DNA from 3 places in the Pseudomonas huanghezhanensis genome. Region 3 is predicted to be linked to each of the others. Evidence: riboswitches for the same ligand, from Rfam matches in the RefSeq annotation. Region 3 holds a riboswitch; each other region holds the start of a gene.
The links. Region 3 has a riboswitch for cobalamin ahead of OYW20_RS12585 (ABC transporter substrate-binding protein). Riboswitches for the same ligand answer to the same signal wherever they lie in the genome.

Region 1: linked by a shared signal. The riboswitch ahead of OYW20_RS14150 (CbtB domain-containing protein) and the one ahead of OYW20_RS12585 (ABC transporter substrate-binding protein) in region 3 are both predicted to bind cobalamin.
Region 2: linked by a shared signal. The riboswitch ahead of cobO (cob(I)yrinic acid a,c-diamide adenosyltransferase) and the one ahead of OYW20_RS12585 (ABC transporter substrate-binding protein) in region 3 are both predicted to bind cobalamin.

What each region holds. Positions count from the first base shown of each region.
Region 1 is NZ_CP113949.1:3,173,226-3,178,275, forward strand. It holds gene cobW (cobalamin biosynthesis protein CobW) at 1-705, opposite strand, end outside; cobalamin riboswitch at 837-1,056, opposite strand; cobalamin riboswitch at 1,152-1,387, shown strand; gene OYW20_RS14150 (CbtB domain-containing protein) at 1,485-1,673, shown strand; gene OYW20_RS14155 (CbtA family protein) at 1,685-2,410, shown strand; gene OYW20_RS14160 (cobalamin biosynthesis protein) at 2,407-2,823, shown strand; gene cobM (precorrin-4 C(11)-methyltransferase) at 2,843-3,589, shown strand; partial or broken gene OYW20_RS14170 (IS1182 family transposase) at 3,695-5,050, shown strand, end outside.
Region 2 is NZ_CP113949.1:4,113,790-4,118,839, reverse strand. It holds gene OYW20_RS18480 (NAD-dependent deacylase) at 1-80, shown strand, start outside; gene OYW20_RS18475 (C40 family peptidase) at 156-848, shown strand; gene OYW20_RS18470 (C40 family peptidase) at 944-1,480, shown strand; gene OYW20_RS18465 (PQQ-dependent sugar dehydrogenase) at 1,601-2,947, opposite strand; cobalamin riboswitch at 3,073-3,288, shown strand; gene cobO (cob(I)yrinic acid a,c-diamide adenosyltransferase) at 3,403-4,014, shown strand; gene OYW20_RS18455 (cobyrinate a,c-diamide synthase) at 4,025-5,050, shown strand, end outside.
Region 3 is NZ_CP113949.1:2,837,721-2,842,770, reverse strand. It holds gene OYW20_RS12605 (DUF1883 domain-containing protein) at 1-145, opposite strand, end outside; gene OYW20_RS12600 (phosphodiesterase) at 257-1,054, shown strand; gene OYW20_RS12590 (NAD(P)/FAD-dependent oxidoreductase) at 1,166-1,885, opposite strand; cobalamin riboswitch at 2,086-2,281, shown strand; gene OYW20_RS12585 (ABC transporter substrate-binding protein) at 2,423-3,436, shown strand; gene OYW20_RS12580 (FecCD family ABC transporter permease) at 3,433-4,449, shown strand; gene OYW20_RS12575 (ABC transporter ATP-binding protein) at 4,446-5,050, shown strand, end outside.

The DNA.
Region 1 (5,050 bases), 340 kb from region 3:
CTCGGACTCAGCGCCCAGGCCCAGCAGCACGCTGATCGGCAGTTGACCTTTGCTGGCCTCGATGACTTTGACCGCCGGGGGCAACTCTTCGGCGACTTCAGCACGCACCGCGGCCAGCGAGTCGGCGTCGAGCATGTCGGCCTTGTTGAGGATCACCAGATCGGCGCTCGCCAGTTGGTCCGCGAACAGCTCATGCAGGGGCGACTCGTGGTCCAGATTGGGGTCGAGCTTGCGCTGCGCATCGACCTGATCCGGGAATGCCGCAAAGGTACCTGCCAGCACGGCCGGGCTGTCGACCACGGTGATCACGGCGTCAACGGTGCAGGCGTTGCGGATTTCCGGCCACTGAAACGCCTGCACCAACGGCTTGGGCAGTGCCAGCCCGCTGGTTTCGATGAGGAGGTGGTCGAGGTCGCCACGTCGGGCAACCAGTTCGCGCATGACCGGGAAGAACTCTTCCTGAACGGTGCAGCACAAGCAGCCGTTGGCCAGCTCGTAAACCCGGCCGTAGGCTTCTTCTTCGGTGCAGCCGATGGTGCATTGTTTGAGAATTTCGCCGTCGATGCCCAGCTCGCCGAACTCGTTGACGATCACCGCGATGCGGCGTCCTTCAGCGTTGTCGAGCATGTGGCGCAGCAGAGTCGTTTTGCCCGAACCGAGAAAGCCGGTGACGATGGTGACGGGGAGTTTGGCCAGTGTTTTCATCGGTTGCCCTCAGGCTTTGCGGCGGGCAAAAGGGACGAAAACGACGCAGCACTGAGACTGGCTGGCCGTTGGATTCGCCACCGGATCACCCCGCCCGGTTGTAATGAGAATGAATGGGGCTCGTGCTCGCGCATGGCTCCCGGGTCGAGGCAGGTCTCCTGGCTTACGGTGGCGTGCCGGGCGCTGGAGATGCGCGACAAGCATTCATCGCGCCTTCCCGCTCGCGCAGTGGCTGTGCAATGAACATGACCGTTTACAGTTGCGGGGGCAGCTGCGGCGTCTGACCGCATTCCCTTCTTAGCACTGGCCCGGACGTCACCGGACCTGCGAACCTCGACTGCCGCAAGGCTACGCAGTGACCCTGTTCAGGTCAATCTCCGCAAGGCTCATTACCACCTGCGCACACGGCCGGCCCGCAATTGACGCTGGCCGCCCGGCCATGCTCTCCTACACGCCTTGTTACGGGTGCCCTTCACAGGGTGAAACGGGAAACCGGTGCGTGCAAGCCTTCGGCTTGCGCAAGTCCGGCGCTGCCCCCGCAACGGTAAGCGAGAGAAGAGTCAGATCCACTGTGTCTTTCACGCCAACTGCGTGCGGCATGGGAAGGGACTCTTGAAGGTGCCACGCGCTGCGCGCTGCACCCCTCGCGAGCCCGGAGACCGGCCCGAAACGTTCACATCACAAACCCGCGGTGGGCGGGCGCTGTTGAGTCCCTGCTGACGCCTGTCAGCGGGCTTCACTGCGCTTTCCTGTTCGCTGACATTTCAGAGGGACGCGCCATGTCGATCAGTACCACCGGCCCAATCACTACCGCCAGCAGCACCACCCAGACCCAACGCCTGACCGCCTCTGTCAGCGCGATGATCCTGGGCGCATGCCTGGTGTATTTCGCCGGTTTTTCGCACATCGATGCAGTACACAACGCCGCGCATGACACCCGTCACAGCTCAGCCTTCCCTTGCCATTGAGGTCCGACGCCATGTTCAAGCGTATCGCTCAAACGGCAGGATTCACCGGGCTGCTGGCCGCTCTGTTGCTGACCGTTCTGCAAAGCTTCTGGGTGGCGCCGCTGATTCTTCAGGCCGAAACCTATGAAAAGGCGCCCGCCTCCGAGGTGCAACCGCATGAGCACAGTGACGGCGCCATGGCCGCGCATGTGCATGACGCGCAAGCGTGGGAGCCGGAAGACGGCTGGCAACGCGTGCTGTCCACCACAGGTGGCAATCTGGTGGTCGCGGTCGGTTTTGCGCTGATGCTTGCGGCGCTGTATACGCTGCGTGCGCCGGGCCGTACTGCTGAGGGCGCATTGTGGGGGCTGGCGGGTTTTGCCGTGTTCGTCCTCGCGCCGACCCTGGGCCTGCCACCCGAGTTGCCGGGCACCGCTGCAGCTGATCTGACCCAGCGCCAGTTCTGGTGGATCAGCGCCGCCGCGTCGACAGCCGTGGCGCTGGCCCTGTTGGTATTCGCCCACCACTGGATGCTCAAGGTGCTGGCTGCGGCGATTCTGCTGGTGCCGCACGTGATTGGCGCGCCGCAGCCGCTAATTCACTCCAGCCTGGCACCGGAAGCGCTTGAATCGCAGTTCAAAATCGCCTCATTGCTGACCAACGCCGTGTTCTGGGTGGCTATGGGCCTCATCAGCGCCTGGCTGTTCCGTCGCAAAAATCCGGAACTGAACGCAGCCGGGTTGTCCCACGCCGCATGAGCCAGCCAGTTCTGTCTACAGTCCGGGTGATCGGCATCGGCTGCAAACGCGGTTGTCCGGTCGAAGTGCTGGCGGGGTTGATCGACGAAAGCCTTGCGCTCTTTGGCATGGCCGTCGGCGACGTAACTGCCCTCGCCTCCATCGACCTCAAATCTTCAGAGCCGGGATTGCTGGCGCTGAGCGAAAGGCTCGGTGTGCCGTTGGTGTTTTTCAGCGCGGATCAAGTGGCGGAGTTCGAGCAAAGACTGAGTCATCGCTCGCAAGCTGCTTTCGACGCGACCGGCTGCTATGGCGTCGCTGAAAGCACAGCGCTGGCATTGGCAGCTCGCTTGTGTGCCGCTCCTGTCCACTTGTTGATTGCACGCCGCAACAAGGACGATGCCACCTTCGCCCTGGCTGGTTCGTACACCTGAGTAAACTTCGGAGACCCCCATGACCGTCTATTTCATCGGCGCAGGCCCCGGCGATCCAGAGCTGATCACCGTCAAAGGGCAACGCCTGATCGGTAACTGCCCGGTCATCATTTACGCCGGTTCGCTGGTTCCGGAAGCCGTGCTTGAAGGTCATCGAGCCGTTCAGGTCATCAACAGCGCCGAATTGCACCTCGAGCAAATTATCGCCCTGATGAAATCTGCTCATGAACGGGGTCAAGACGTTGCGCGTGTGCATTCGGGAGACCCGAGCCTGTATGGCGCAATTGGCGAGCAGATTCGTCACCTGCGCGAGCTGGGCATTGCGTTTGAAATCATCCCAGGCGTCACCGCAACAGCCGCGTGCGCTGCGCTGCTGGGTGCCGAATTGACGCTGCCGGACATTTCCCAGAGCGTGATTCTGACCCGCTACGCCGACAAAACCTCCATGCCTGCCGGCGAGGCGCTGGGCGAGCTGGCGCAGCACACCGCAACGATGGCGATTCACCTCGGGGTCAAGAACCTCGGGAAGATCGTCGCCGAGTTGATGCCCCACTACGGCACCGACTGCCCGATTGCAGTGGTGCATAGAGCCAGCTGGCCGGATCAGGACTGGGTAGTCGGGACACTGGCAGATATCGAGGCGAAAGTGCAGGACAAGGGGTTTCGGCGTACCGCTCTGATTCTGGTCGGGCGCGTGCTGGGCAACGAAGTGTTCAGCGAGTCGTCCCTGTATCACGCGGGTCACGCACATGTTTTCAGGCCTTAGCTCGTCATCCCGGTTTCGCTTCCTGTACAGACTGTGTGAAAACCTAGCCAACCCGCCCCAGATCTAAGAAAATGCCCCGCATCGAAAGATGCGGGGCATTTTCTTATGGCGTACATCCAGGGCGAATCTCGAAACCAGACCAGCCTGTTTCCGGTTTCCATCGACGAAGTCATTCCCGAAGACCATCTCGTCCGGGTCATTGATGCCTATGTTTCGCGCCTTGATCTCCGGGTTCTGGGGTTTGATAAAGCCATCCCCAAAGGCAACGGACGTCCACCTTACAACCCCGCCGATCTGCTCAAGCTCTACATCTATGGCTACTTCCAGCGCATACGGTCTTCGCGCCGGCTCGAAGCTGAGTGCCAACGCAACATCGAAGTCATGTGGCTGCTCAACCGCCTCGCGCCGGACTTCAAAACCATCGCCGACTTCCGCAAGGATAACGCTACCGCGTTCTCTGCAACCTGCCGCGCGTTTGTTCAGTTGCCGAACCGCAGGCTTGGTCAAAGGTGATCTGGTCGCCATTGATGGCAGCAAATTCAAGGCTGTCGCTTCGGCCCGTCGTCACATCAGCACCAAGCACCTCAAGCGCGATCAGGAAAAAATGGATCGCCGCATAGCCAAGTATCTAGAGGATCTGGACTGCGCAGATCGCGACGAAAATGAAGAGGTGGTTGATCGAAGCGCTGTTAAAACGGTGCTGGCAAAACTGACCGCCAAACGGGACGACTACCTGACCTGCCAGGCGCTGATGGACGAACTGCAGATCACCCAATTCATCAGCACCGAAAGCGACGCGCGGATGATGCGAGCCCCGCAGGCATGGCCGTTGCCTACAACGTGCAGACCGCAGTCGACGCTGAAAACAGCCTGATCGTGCACCACGAAGTGACTCAGGAAGGCGATGATCGCAAGCAACTGGAGCCGATGGCAAAAGCGACTCAGGAAGTCCTTGAACAACCGAATCTGACCGTTACTGCAGATGCCGGCTATTCAAACGGCGAGCATTTTCAGGCCTGTGATGACGCCGGCATCACGGCGTACGTACCGATTAATCGGGGCAACAACATTGAAGACCCCACTTTTTTTGGCCGGGACGATTTAACTACGACCAGCAAAACGACCGCTACCAATGCCCGGCCGGGTTTTTTGCCCCTGCTGCAACTGAACAAGGGACAGCGAATCTACCGCGCAAACGCTAATGACTGCGGCTCCTGCCCCCTTAAACATCGATGCACCAAGAGCCGCTATCGCTCGATCAAGCGACACGTTCACGAAGAAGCTTTTGAAAGATGAAGCAGCGAATGCAGGCACATCCTGAGATGGTTGATGCCCGAAGAAGCATCGTCGAACACCCGTTTGGCAACCTCAAACAATGGATCTACGGCAATGGCCGGTTCTTGCTTCGCCAGCTAAAGGGTGCGCGAACGGAAATGGCGCTTGCGATAAACGCCTATAACC
Region 2 (5,050 bases), 1.3 Mb from region 3:
CCGATCATTCTGCGCAAATGGACGTGTTCCTGAAGTGCAGGGCCTTAGATGTGATGGGGGACCTCCTAAGTCACATTTGATTCGATTGAATTTGCAAATGAGGATGATTGAGGGCATAGTCTCGGCTTCTTTACACATCCGCCACGGTCGTGCCCATGCTAAATCGCTTCGCACCCCTCGTGCCCCTCGCACTGGTTACCCTGTTGTTCGGCTGCGCGGCCCAGATGCCAGCGTCGCAACAGCAGGCTCAGAATCAGCACATGCAGAATTCTGTTACCGCCCAATCCGCTGCACACAGAGCCGACTACGCCTCCGTGCTGCAGGACGAAATCGCCACCGAAGATGAACTGGCACAGTTTGCAGACAGCAAGCCGTATCAGCTGCCAGCGTTGGCCGACAGCATCCTTGAGCGTGGCAAAGCCCTGATCGGTACGCGCTACCGTTTCGGCGGCACTTCGACTTCCTCGGGTTTTGATTGCAGTGGCTTTATCGGTTATCTCTTCCGCGAAGAGGCCGGCATGAGTCTTCCGCGCTCAACGCGTGAAATGATCAACGTCGATGCACCCCTCGTTAAGCGTAACGACCTCAAACCAGGCGATCTGCTGTTTTTCAGCACTGCCGGTCGCGGTCGCGTCAGCCATGCGGGTATCTATCTGGGTGATGATCAGTTCATCCACTCAAGCAGCCGCCGCAGCGGGGGTGTTCGTGTAGACAGCCTCGACGATGCCTACTGGTCGAGGACTTTCATTGAAGCCAAACGCGCGTTGGCGATGGCACCTGCCCAGACTCAGGTTGCAGAAACAACGACAGCGTTGAATTCGACTACACTCAAGCGCCAACATCGTTGAATACCGGGCGCGCAACAGGTTAATCCTGATTGTGCGCAGTTCCAGCTCCTCTCAGGCAGGGGCTTAGGCCGCATCCGTTGCAGGTTGTTGTATCCATGTCGCTACCGGTTCGCCTGATTGTCGTATCAATGGCCGTATTGCTGGCGGCGTGTGCCAGCACTCCACCGCCTGCCCCTAAACGGGTTGCCCCCAAGCCCATCGTTTCCGCTCCTTCCGACTTTACCTCCCCCGTTGCAGACGACGTGCTCGTCCGCGCCATCGGGCTTGTGGGCACACCTTATCGCTGGGGCGGCAACACACCGGATTCCGGGTTCGATTGCAGTGGCTTGATCGGCTACGTGTACCGTAATGCGACGGGCATCAGCTTGCCGCGTTCGACCCGCGAGATGATTACCCTGCGCGGCCCGGACATCAATCGCAGTCAACTGCAGACGGGTGATCTGGTGTTCTTTGCTACGTCGGGCGGTTCCAACGTCAGTCACGCCGGGATTTACGTCGGGGAAGGGCGTTTTGTGCATGCACCGGCCACCGGTGGCACGGTCAAACTGGACAGCCTCGACAAGCCCTATTGGCAGAAAGCCTGGCTCAACGCCAAGCGCGTCATCCAGCCTTCGAGCCTCGCGCGGCAGTAGCACGTTGAGTGTGTTGCTGCGGGAGGGAGCTTGCTCGCGATTGCAGTGTGTCAGTTGGCACATTCAGCACTGACATTCCCCCATCGCGAGCAAGCTTCCTCCCACAGATTTATCGACGAATCATTTTGCCGCGTTAGAAGCCTGTGCGGTTTTCGCTGCCGTCACTCGCCATATCTTGTTGCCGACGTCATCGGCGACCAACAGCCCGCCGTTATTGTCATTGATCACGCCCACTGGACGGCCTTGCGCCTTCTCATCCGAATTCAGGAAGCCCGTCAACAGGTCGACAGGGGTTCCGCTCGGCTTGCCATCCTTGAACGGTACGAACAGCACCTTGTAGCCACTGTGGGGTTTGCGGTTCCAGGAGCCGTGTTGCCCGATGAACAGGCCCTCAGTAAACGGAGCAGGCAGTGTTTTGCCGTCTGCGAATGCCAGGCCGAGGGACGCGGTGTGCGGGCCAACCGCGAAATCGGGCGCAATCGCCTTGGCCACCAGTTCCGGATTTTGTGGTGTGACTCGAACATCGACGTGTTGCCCGTAATAGCTGAAGGGCCAGCCGTAGAAAGCGCCGTCCTTGACCGACGTCACATAGTCCGGCACGAGGTCGCTGCCGATTTCGTCACGTTCGTTGACTGCCGTCCAGAGCGCGCCGGTGTGTGGTTCCCAATCCATGCCGTTGGGGTTGCGCAGGCCCGAGGCAAAAATGCGATGTGCTCCGGTGGCGGGATCAACTTCCCAGATGGCTGCACGGTCTTTTTCCTGATCCAGGCCGTTCTCGCCGACGTTGGAGTTGGAGCCGACGGTGACGTAGAGCTTCTTGCCGTCTTTGCTGGCAATGACGTTTTTGGTCCAGTGATGGTTGAGCGTACCGCCCGGCAGATCGACGACTTTGGTCGGCTGGCCGGTGATCGACGTCTGGCCGGGCTCGTAGTTGAAGCTGATTAACCGATCAGTGTCAGCCACGTAAAACTTGTTGCCGACCAGCGCCATGCCGAACGGCGAATTGAGGTTTTCCAGAAACACGGTGCGGGTTTCTGCCACGCCATCGTGGTCCTTGTCGCGCAGCAGGGTGATGCGGTTCGGGCTGGGCACGCCGGCACCTGCGCGGCCCATCACCTTTTCCATGACCCAGCCGCGGATGCCCTTGCTGTCGTCAGGTTTTGGCGGCGAATTGGTCTCGGCCACCAGTACATCGCCGTTCGGCAAGACGTACAGCCAGCGCGGGTGGTCGAGGTTCTCGGCGAACGCAGCGACCTGCGTGCCCGGCGCGGCGACAGGTTTGGCGCCGGCGGCCCAGCCGACTGCCGGAGCGATGTTCACAGTAGGGATCAGCGTTTTATTGGGTTCAGGCAGCTTGGGCGATGCCCCCATGCCGTCACTGACTTGCAAGGTGGAAGACTCGCCGCAAGCAGCAAGGCCACCGGTAACCAACAGCAGCAGGACAAATTGAGGTCTGAGCTTGAACATCGTCGATCTCCATTTCGGGTGCAGTTTGTATTTTTGTGTATCTAGGTAGAGGCACCTGAGCCTTCTTAGGTTCAACCGGCGGATCAGACGCTGCGTTGATTGACGCTCAAACCCCAACCCTCTACCCTTCGCCACTTGTTTCAGGTGCCCATCGAGCAAGGCTCGACAGGGTGAAACAGGGAAGCCGGTGAGAATGCCTCGCGCTTTGATCCCGGCACTGCCTCCGCAACGGTAAATGAGAAGGCCGCGCACGATGCCACTGTGTTCATTGAGCATGGGAAGGCGCGTGGCCAGAAAGTTCGCTCATGAGTCCGGAGACCGGCCTGATCCAATTCAACAGCATCACGGAGGGCGATGCTCTGCGCAGCGGCCCGGGTCTTTGATCTGCGTCGTGCTGCCAGTGCCTGCCTTTGCTCTTCGTCTGCGTTTACCTGCCCCTCAAGCGGAGAGCCGAGATGAGCGAATCCCCCGAACGTGACGAACGCCATCTGGCGCGCATGCTGCGCAAAAAAGCCGTGATGGACGAGCGTATCGCCAGTTCACCCAACGAATGCGGCCTGCTGCTGGTGCTGACCGGCAACGGCAAAGGCAAAAGCAGCTCGGCATTCGGCATGTTGGCCCGCGCCATGGGCCACGACATCCAGTGTGGCGTGGTGCAGTTCATCAAGGGCCGTAACAGCACCGGCGAGGAGATGTTTTTCCGTCGTTTCCCGGAACAAGTCCGCTACCACGTCATGGGCGAAGGGTTCACCTGGGAAACCCAGGACCGTCAGCGCGACATCGCTGCTGCAGAATCCGCCTGGGCCGTCACGCAAGAGATGCTCCGTAATCCCGAGATTGGCCTGGTGATCCTCGACGAGCTGAACATCGCGCTCAAGCATGGCTATCTCGATCTTGAGCAAGTGCTCAGCGACTTGCAGGCGCGCCCGCCGATGCAGCACGTCGTCGTGACCGGTCGCGGCGCCAAACAGGAATTGCTCGACCTGTCGGACACTGCTTCCGACATCAGCGTGATCAAGCATGCGTTCCAGTCCGGTATCCGCGCGCAAAAGGGTATTGAGCTGTGAGTAAGCGTTCATGAGCGAGGCAAGGCACTGCCCGGCGGTATTGATCGCCGCACCCGCCTCCGGACAGGGCAAAACCACCGTGACCGCCGCGCTCGCCCGATTGCACCGCAATCAAGGGCGCAAGGTCCGCGTGTTCAAGTGCGGCCCTGACTTCCTCGATCCGATGATCCTCGAGCGCGCCAGCGGCAACCCGGTGTACCAACTGGACATGTGGATGGTGGGCGAGGACGAAAGCCGACGCCTGTTGTGGGAAGCTGCCGCCGACGCTGACCTGATCCTGATCGAAGGTGTGATGGGGCTGTTCGATGGCACCCCATCCAGCGCAGATCTGGCACGACGTTTTGGCGTGTCGGTGCTGGGCGTCATCGACGGCACCGCCATGGCCCAGACGTTTGGCGCCTTGGCGCTGGGGCTCGCGCGTTATCAGCCGGACCTGCCTTTTGCCGGCGTACTCGCCAACCGGGTGGGCACGGTCCGTCATGCGCAGTTGCTGGAGGACAGCCTCACTGAAGGCATGCGCTGGTACGGCGCATTGTCCCGCGAGACCGGTATCGAACTGCCCAGCCGCCATCTGGGGCTGGTGCAGGCCAGCGAGCTGAATGATCTTGACGTGCGACTCGACGCAGCAGCGAACTCGCTGGCCAGTACCTGTGAAGTGGCGCTGCCGCCGGTCGTGACGTTTGAAGCGCCTGACGTCGTGCCCGCCGAGCGCTTGCTCGAAGGGGTTCGGATTGCCATCGCCCATGACGAAGCATTTGCGTTCATCTATGGCGCGAGCCTTGATTTGCTGCGGGCGATGGGCGCCGAGTTGTCGTTCTTTTCGCCCATTCGCGACCAGCAATTGCCGGAAGCAGACAGCTTGTACCTTCCTGGCGGTTATCCGGAGCTTCACCACGTGGCTCTGGGCGAAAACACCCCGATGCTCGACGCGATCCGTCAGCATCACGCCGCCGGTAAACCGCTGTTGGCGGAGTGTGGCGGCATGCTGTATCTGCTGGACGCTTTGACCGATGTCGACGGCGTGCGCGCGGACCTG
Region 3 (5,050 bases):
CGCCGCCGTGGTAAGTGTGCCGACCTGCGTTTTTGAAGCTGCGGAAGTTGGCATCGCTCATCAAGCGGATGTTGCAGGGGTTAGAACACTCGATGACAACGATGTCGCCCTCGTTCAAGTGTTCTCGCTGGTGAATGAATTTCATGGGAGTCTCTGACAGTTCGTAGCAAGGTCGGAACGATATCATGGCTCAGTGCGCGCTGAGTCCGACCGTGACGCGCCACTTACATTGATGCCGTTTAAAAGGAGGTTCACCATGCTGATCGCGCACCTTTCAGATTTGCACATAAGGCCCCAAGGTGTTTTGTACCAGGGGCTGGTGGACTCGAACACCATGTGCGAGCAAGCCATCGATCACTTGAATGCACTGTGGCCCCGCCCGGAGGTGGTGATCATCACCGGTGACGTGGTCGATGAAGGTCAGCCCGCCGAATACGAGAAGGCGCGTGCGCTGCTGAGCCGGATCGAGCAGCCGCTGCTGATGATTCCCGGCAACCACGACGACCGCGGGCTGTTCCGGGAGAACTTCTGCAGGGGCATGCCGGGTGCTGACGATGACCCGGTGCACTTCATCGCGGCCGGTCTTGGCCCGATGCGCATCATTGGCCTGGACGTGACCGTGCCCGGCGAGCACCACGGTGACATAGATGACGCAGCGCACGATTGGTTAGAAGCGGCGCTCGCGCAAGAGCCTGAACGGCCGACCCTGATCATGCTGCACCAGCCGCCGTTTTTGAGCGGCATTCCCTACATCGATACCTACGCGTGCCTCAACGGGCATCGGCTTGCCCAGCTGGTCGCGCAGTTTCCGGCGGTTGAACGCGTGGTGTGCGGTCATATCCACCGTTCCATGCAACTGCGCTTCGGCGGGACCGTACTCTGCACCGCCCCCAGCACAACTACCGCCATTGCCCTGGCGCTGGACCCGCATGCCAAAGAGGCGTCATGGCTGGAACCGCCCGCCCTGTTGCTGCACCACTGGAAACCCGACACCGGCCTGATCACCCACTGGGTGCCTATCGGCAACTTCCCCGGGCCTATGCCGTTTGCGTAGCCGTCAGGTGCTGTAAGACCTCTTGAGCTAACTTGTTGGCGAGACGTCCTCGCAGGTTGAACAGCTCGCGAGTGGGCGCGACTTCAACGATGCGCCCCAGGTACATGACCGCTACCCGATCAGTAATGTGCCCGACCACGGCCAGGTCATGGGTGACGAACAGCAAAACAATCCCGACCAGGCACCGGCTGCCAGCACCACGGGTTTGCATTTGTTTTCGCCCCGTTCGGTGATCACCGAACTGACCCGCCCCGCTTCAGTCTCGATGCCCCGTGCAGCGCAGCGCGTCAGCATTTTTACCCCCAGCGCACGAGCGCCTTCGGCAATGGCGGCGGTGGCAATGCCGGGCTCGGCGCGGCCGTCGGTGGCCGTGAACAGCGCACCCTTCCACGACCCCGGCATCTTCGACTGCAAGCGGGCTTCAATCTGCGCCGGGTCAAGCAATTGTGCGTCGATGCCCAGTGGCCGCGCCTGTTCCAGCCACGCCACCTTGTTGCCTATCTCCTGTTCCGATTCGCAGGCGTAGAGGATGCCCGCACGGGTGAAGCCGGTGTCGTGCTTGAGTCGCGTGGGCCATTCGTCCCACAGCTTCAGGCTGGCAATCGCCAACGGGACTTCCGCAACATCACGGCCCAGGGTGCGCACCCAGCCCCAATTGCGCGAAGACTGCTCATGGGCGATGCCGCTTTTTTCGACCAGCACCACCGAGACGCCGCGTGCGGCCAGGAAGTAGGCGGTGCAGACCCCGACGATGCCACCTCCGATGATCACCACATCGGCGCTTTCGGGCAGTGAATGATCGCTGTCGACGTGAGTGATAAGCGGGTACATGAGCGTTCCTGCGTCGGTCGTTACCCAAGGTTTACCGCGCAGGCCACACAGCGGCAAGCCTTGTCGCGACCACTGGGTCCATGCACTCACATGGTGAGATCAAGGCCGGGTGACGGCTTGAGCGCAGCGCTTGAGCCGGGCGCAATCAGACCCTGTTTCATCGACGCGACCGCGGTCGGTGGTGATAACCCCGATGATCGTCTACCATGCCCGCCGCCGGTTCCCCCACGGGACTAATAGGGAATCCGAAATGCCGCCCCCGGCATCAATCGGAACTGCCCCCGCAACTGTAGGTGCCGAGCCTGCTCCTCAATAGCCACTGGACTGATGTCCGGGAAGGCCGGAGTCAGGCGACGACGCATCAGTCAGGAGACCTGCCGGCCAAGCAAATCACTAACCGGCGGGGTGTCCGGGAAGGACATCTCAGCAGCTAGCCGTGCCAGGCTGACGGGCGATCCCATCGCCGATGGCAGCGGTTGAAGATGTGTTTCCGGTTCGAGCCCCCTGCCCCGTGTACGGTCGGATGGAGACAGCCTCATGCTGATGTTGCGCCTTGCTACCCTGGTCACCGCGTTGAGCGTTGCCACCCTCGCCCATTCTGCCCCCACGCATTACCCGCTGACCGTCGAAAACTGCCGCAGCACCCTGACCTTTCCGCACGCTCCAACCCGCACGGTGACCATTGGCCAGGCGGGCACCGAGATGCTGTACGCCTTGGGTTTGAGTGACAAAGTGGTGGGCACGTCATTGTGGTTCAACGACGTACTGCCCCTCTATAAGTCGCAAAACGATGCCATCGAGCGGCTGGCGGACAACGCCCCGAGTTTCGAGTCGGTTATCGCCAAGCGCCCGGAACTGGTGGCCGTGGAGCTGGAATGGATGGTGGGCGCGCAAGGCGCGGTCGGCACGCGCGAGCAGTTCCATGAGTTGAAAATCCCGACGTACCTGATGCCCACCGACTGCGAAGCCAAGAACAACCTGGTGGGCGCGGACGGCACACGTCTGGAAGCCTTCCGGATAGACAGCGTCTACAAGAGCATCAGTCAGTTGGCCGAGATCTTCGATGTTCAGGACCGGGGTCAGACGCTGATTGCCGAACTCAAGGCCCGTCTCGCTCAATCCATGGCGCTGGCCCACGATGCGCCGAAGCAAAACGCAAGCGCGCTGGTCTGGTTCTCCAGCCCCGGCCTGGAGCTGGATCCGTATGTGGCCGGCCACAAGGGCGTCCCGCAATTCATGCTCGACACCTTGGGCGTGCGCAATATTGTGCAGTCCGATGAAGAATGGCCCACCGTGGGCTGGGAAACCATCGCCAAGGCCAACCCGACCTTTCTGGTGATCGCGCGCATGGACCGTCGCCGCTTCCCCGCTGACGACTATCAGAAAAAGCTCGAATTCCTGCGCAATGATCCGGTGACGCGCAACATGGACGCCGTGAAGAACAACCGCATCATCGTTCTAGACGCCATGGTGATGCAGGCCAGTGTCAGGACATTCACTGGCCTTGAAACCCTGGCGGCCGCCATCAATACCTTCAACCCGGCGAAATGACCTCAATGCTTTCTCGAACGCTGCTCGCACTGGTTGTGTTGTTGCTCGCTGTCTTTGCCGGTGTCGCCATTGGTGAGACCACCCTGGAGCCATCCGTGGTGTTTCAGGTGCTGGCCAATAAGTTGTGGGCCGCAGGCTACGTCCTCGACCCCATCGACGAGGGCATCGTCTGGAATTACCGCTTGCCTCGCGCCTTGGTCGCGGGCGCCTGCGGCACCGGGCTGGCGACATGCGGCGTCATCTTGCAGGCGCTGCTGCGCAATCCGCTGGCTGACCCTTATTTGCTCGGAATTTCCGCTGGCGCTTCAACCGGCGCCGTGCTGGTGGCATTGCTGGGTGTGGGGGCCGGGCTGATTTCGCTGTCGGTCGGGGCCTTTGTCGGCGCCATCGCAGCCTTTGCAGTGGTGGTGCTACTGGCCCGTGCCAGTGGACGCAGCGCAGGCACCGGCCAGATCATTCTGGCGGGGATTGCAGGGTCGCAGCTGTTCAATGCGCTGACGGCATTTCTCATCACCAAGTCGGCGAACTCCGAGCAGGCGCGCGGCATCATGTTCTGGTTGCTGGGCAATCTGGGCGGCGTACGCTGGCCGTCGGTCTGGCTGTGCGTGCCAGCAGCGCTGTTGGGGCTGGCTGTTTGCCTGTGGCACAGGCGTTCGCTGGATGCGTTCACGTTTGGTGCCGACTCCGCGGCCTCGCTGGGTATCGCGGTGTGGCGGGTGCAGCTGATCCTGATCGGTTGCGCGGCGCTGGTGACGGCCGTGATGGTCTCGATTGTCGGCTCGATCGGTTTTGTCGGCCTGGTGATCCCCCACGCTGCACGGCTGTTGCTGGGCACCCGCCATGCGCGGTTGCTGCCCGCGAGCGCGTTGGGCGGCGCAGTGTTTCTGATTGCTGCCGACGTCCTGTCGCGCACCCTGATCAAGGGCCAGGTGATCCCTGTTGGTGTCGTCACGGCGCTGGTCGGCGCTCCGGTGTTTGCCTTGATTCTGATTGGCCGGGGGACAGCACGATGAACGACGCCACGGCGGCATTGGATCACCCCGTGCTCTCGTGTTCGGGGCTCGGTCTGCGCGTGCGTGATGCCGAATTGCTGCACGGCATCGAGCTGGAAATCCGGTCTGGCGAGACTTTTGGCATTGTCGGACCGAACGGTTCCGGCAAATCCACCTTGCTCAAAGTCCTCGCCGGATTGTGCGTACCCAGCCAGGGTTCGGTGCAGCTGGGCGCAAAGGCGCTCAGGTCTTTGTCGCGGCGTGACATCGCGCAGACACTCGCCCTGGTCGAGCAACAGGCGGATACGCTGGAGGCGGTGAGTGTGTTTGATGCGGTCGCATTGGGCAGAACGCCCTGGTTGTCAGCCTTGAGCCCTTGGTCAAAGGAAGACGATGCAATCGTCGAACAGGCCCTGAAGGATGTCGACGCGGCGCACCTGAAAAACCGCAGCTGGCGCAATCTTTCAGGCGGCGAACGTCAGCGGGTGCACATCGCCCGTGCTTTGGCGCAGCGTCCGCAAATCCTGCTGCTGGATGAACCGACCAATCACCTGGATATCCAGCACCAGCTGGCGATTTTGAACGTGGTGCAAGCGTTGCCGGTTACAACGCTGATTGCGCT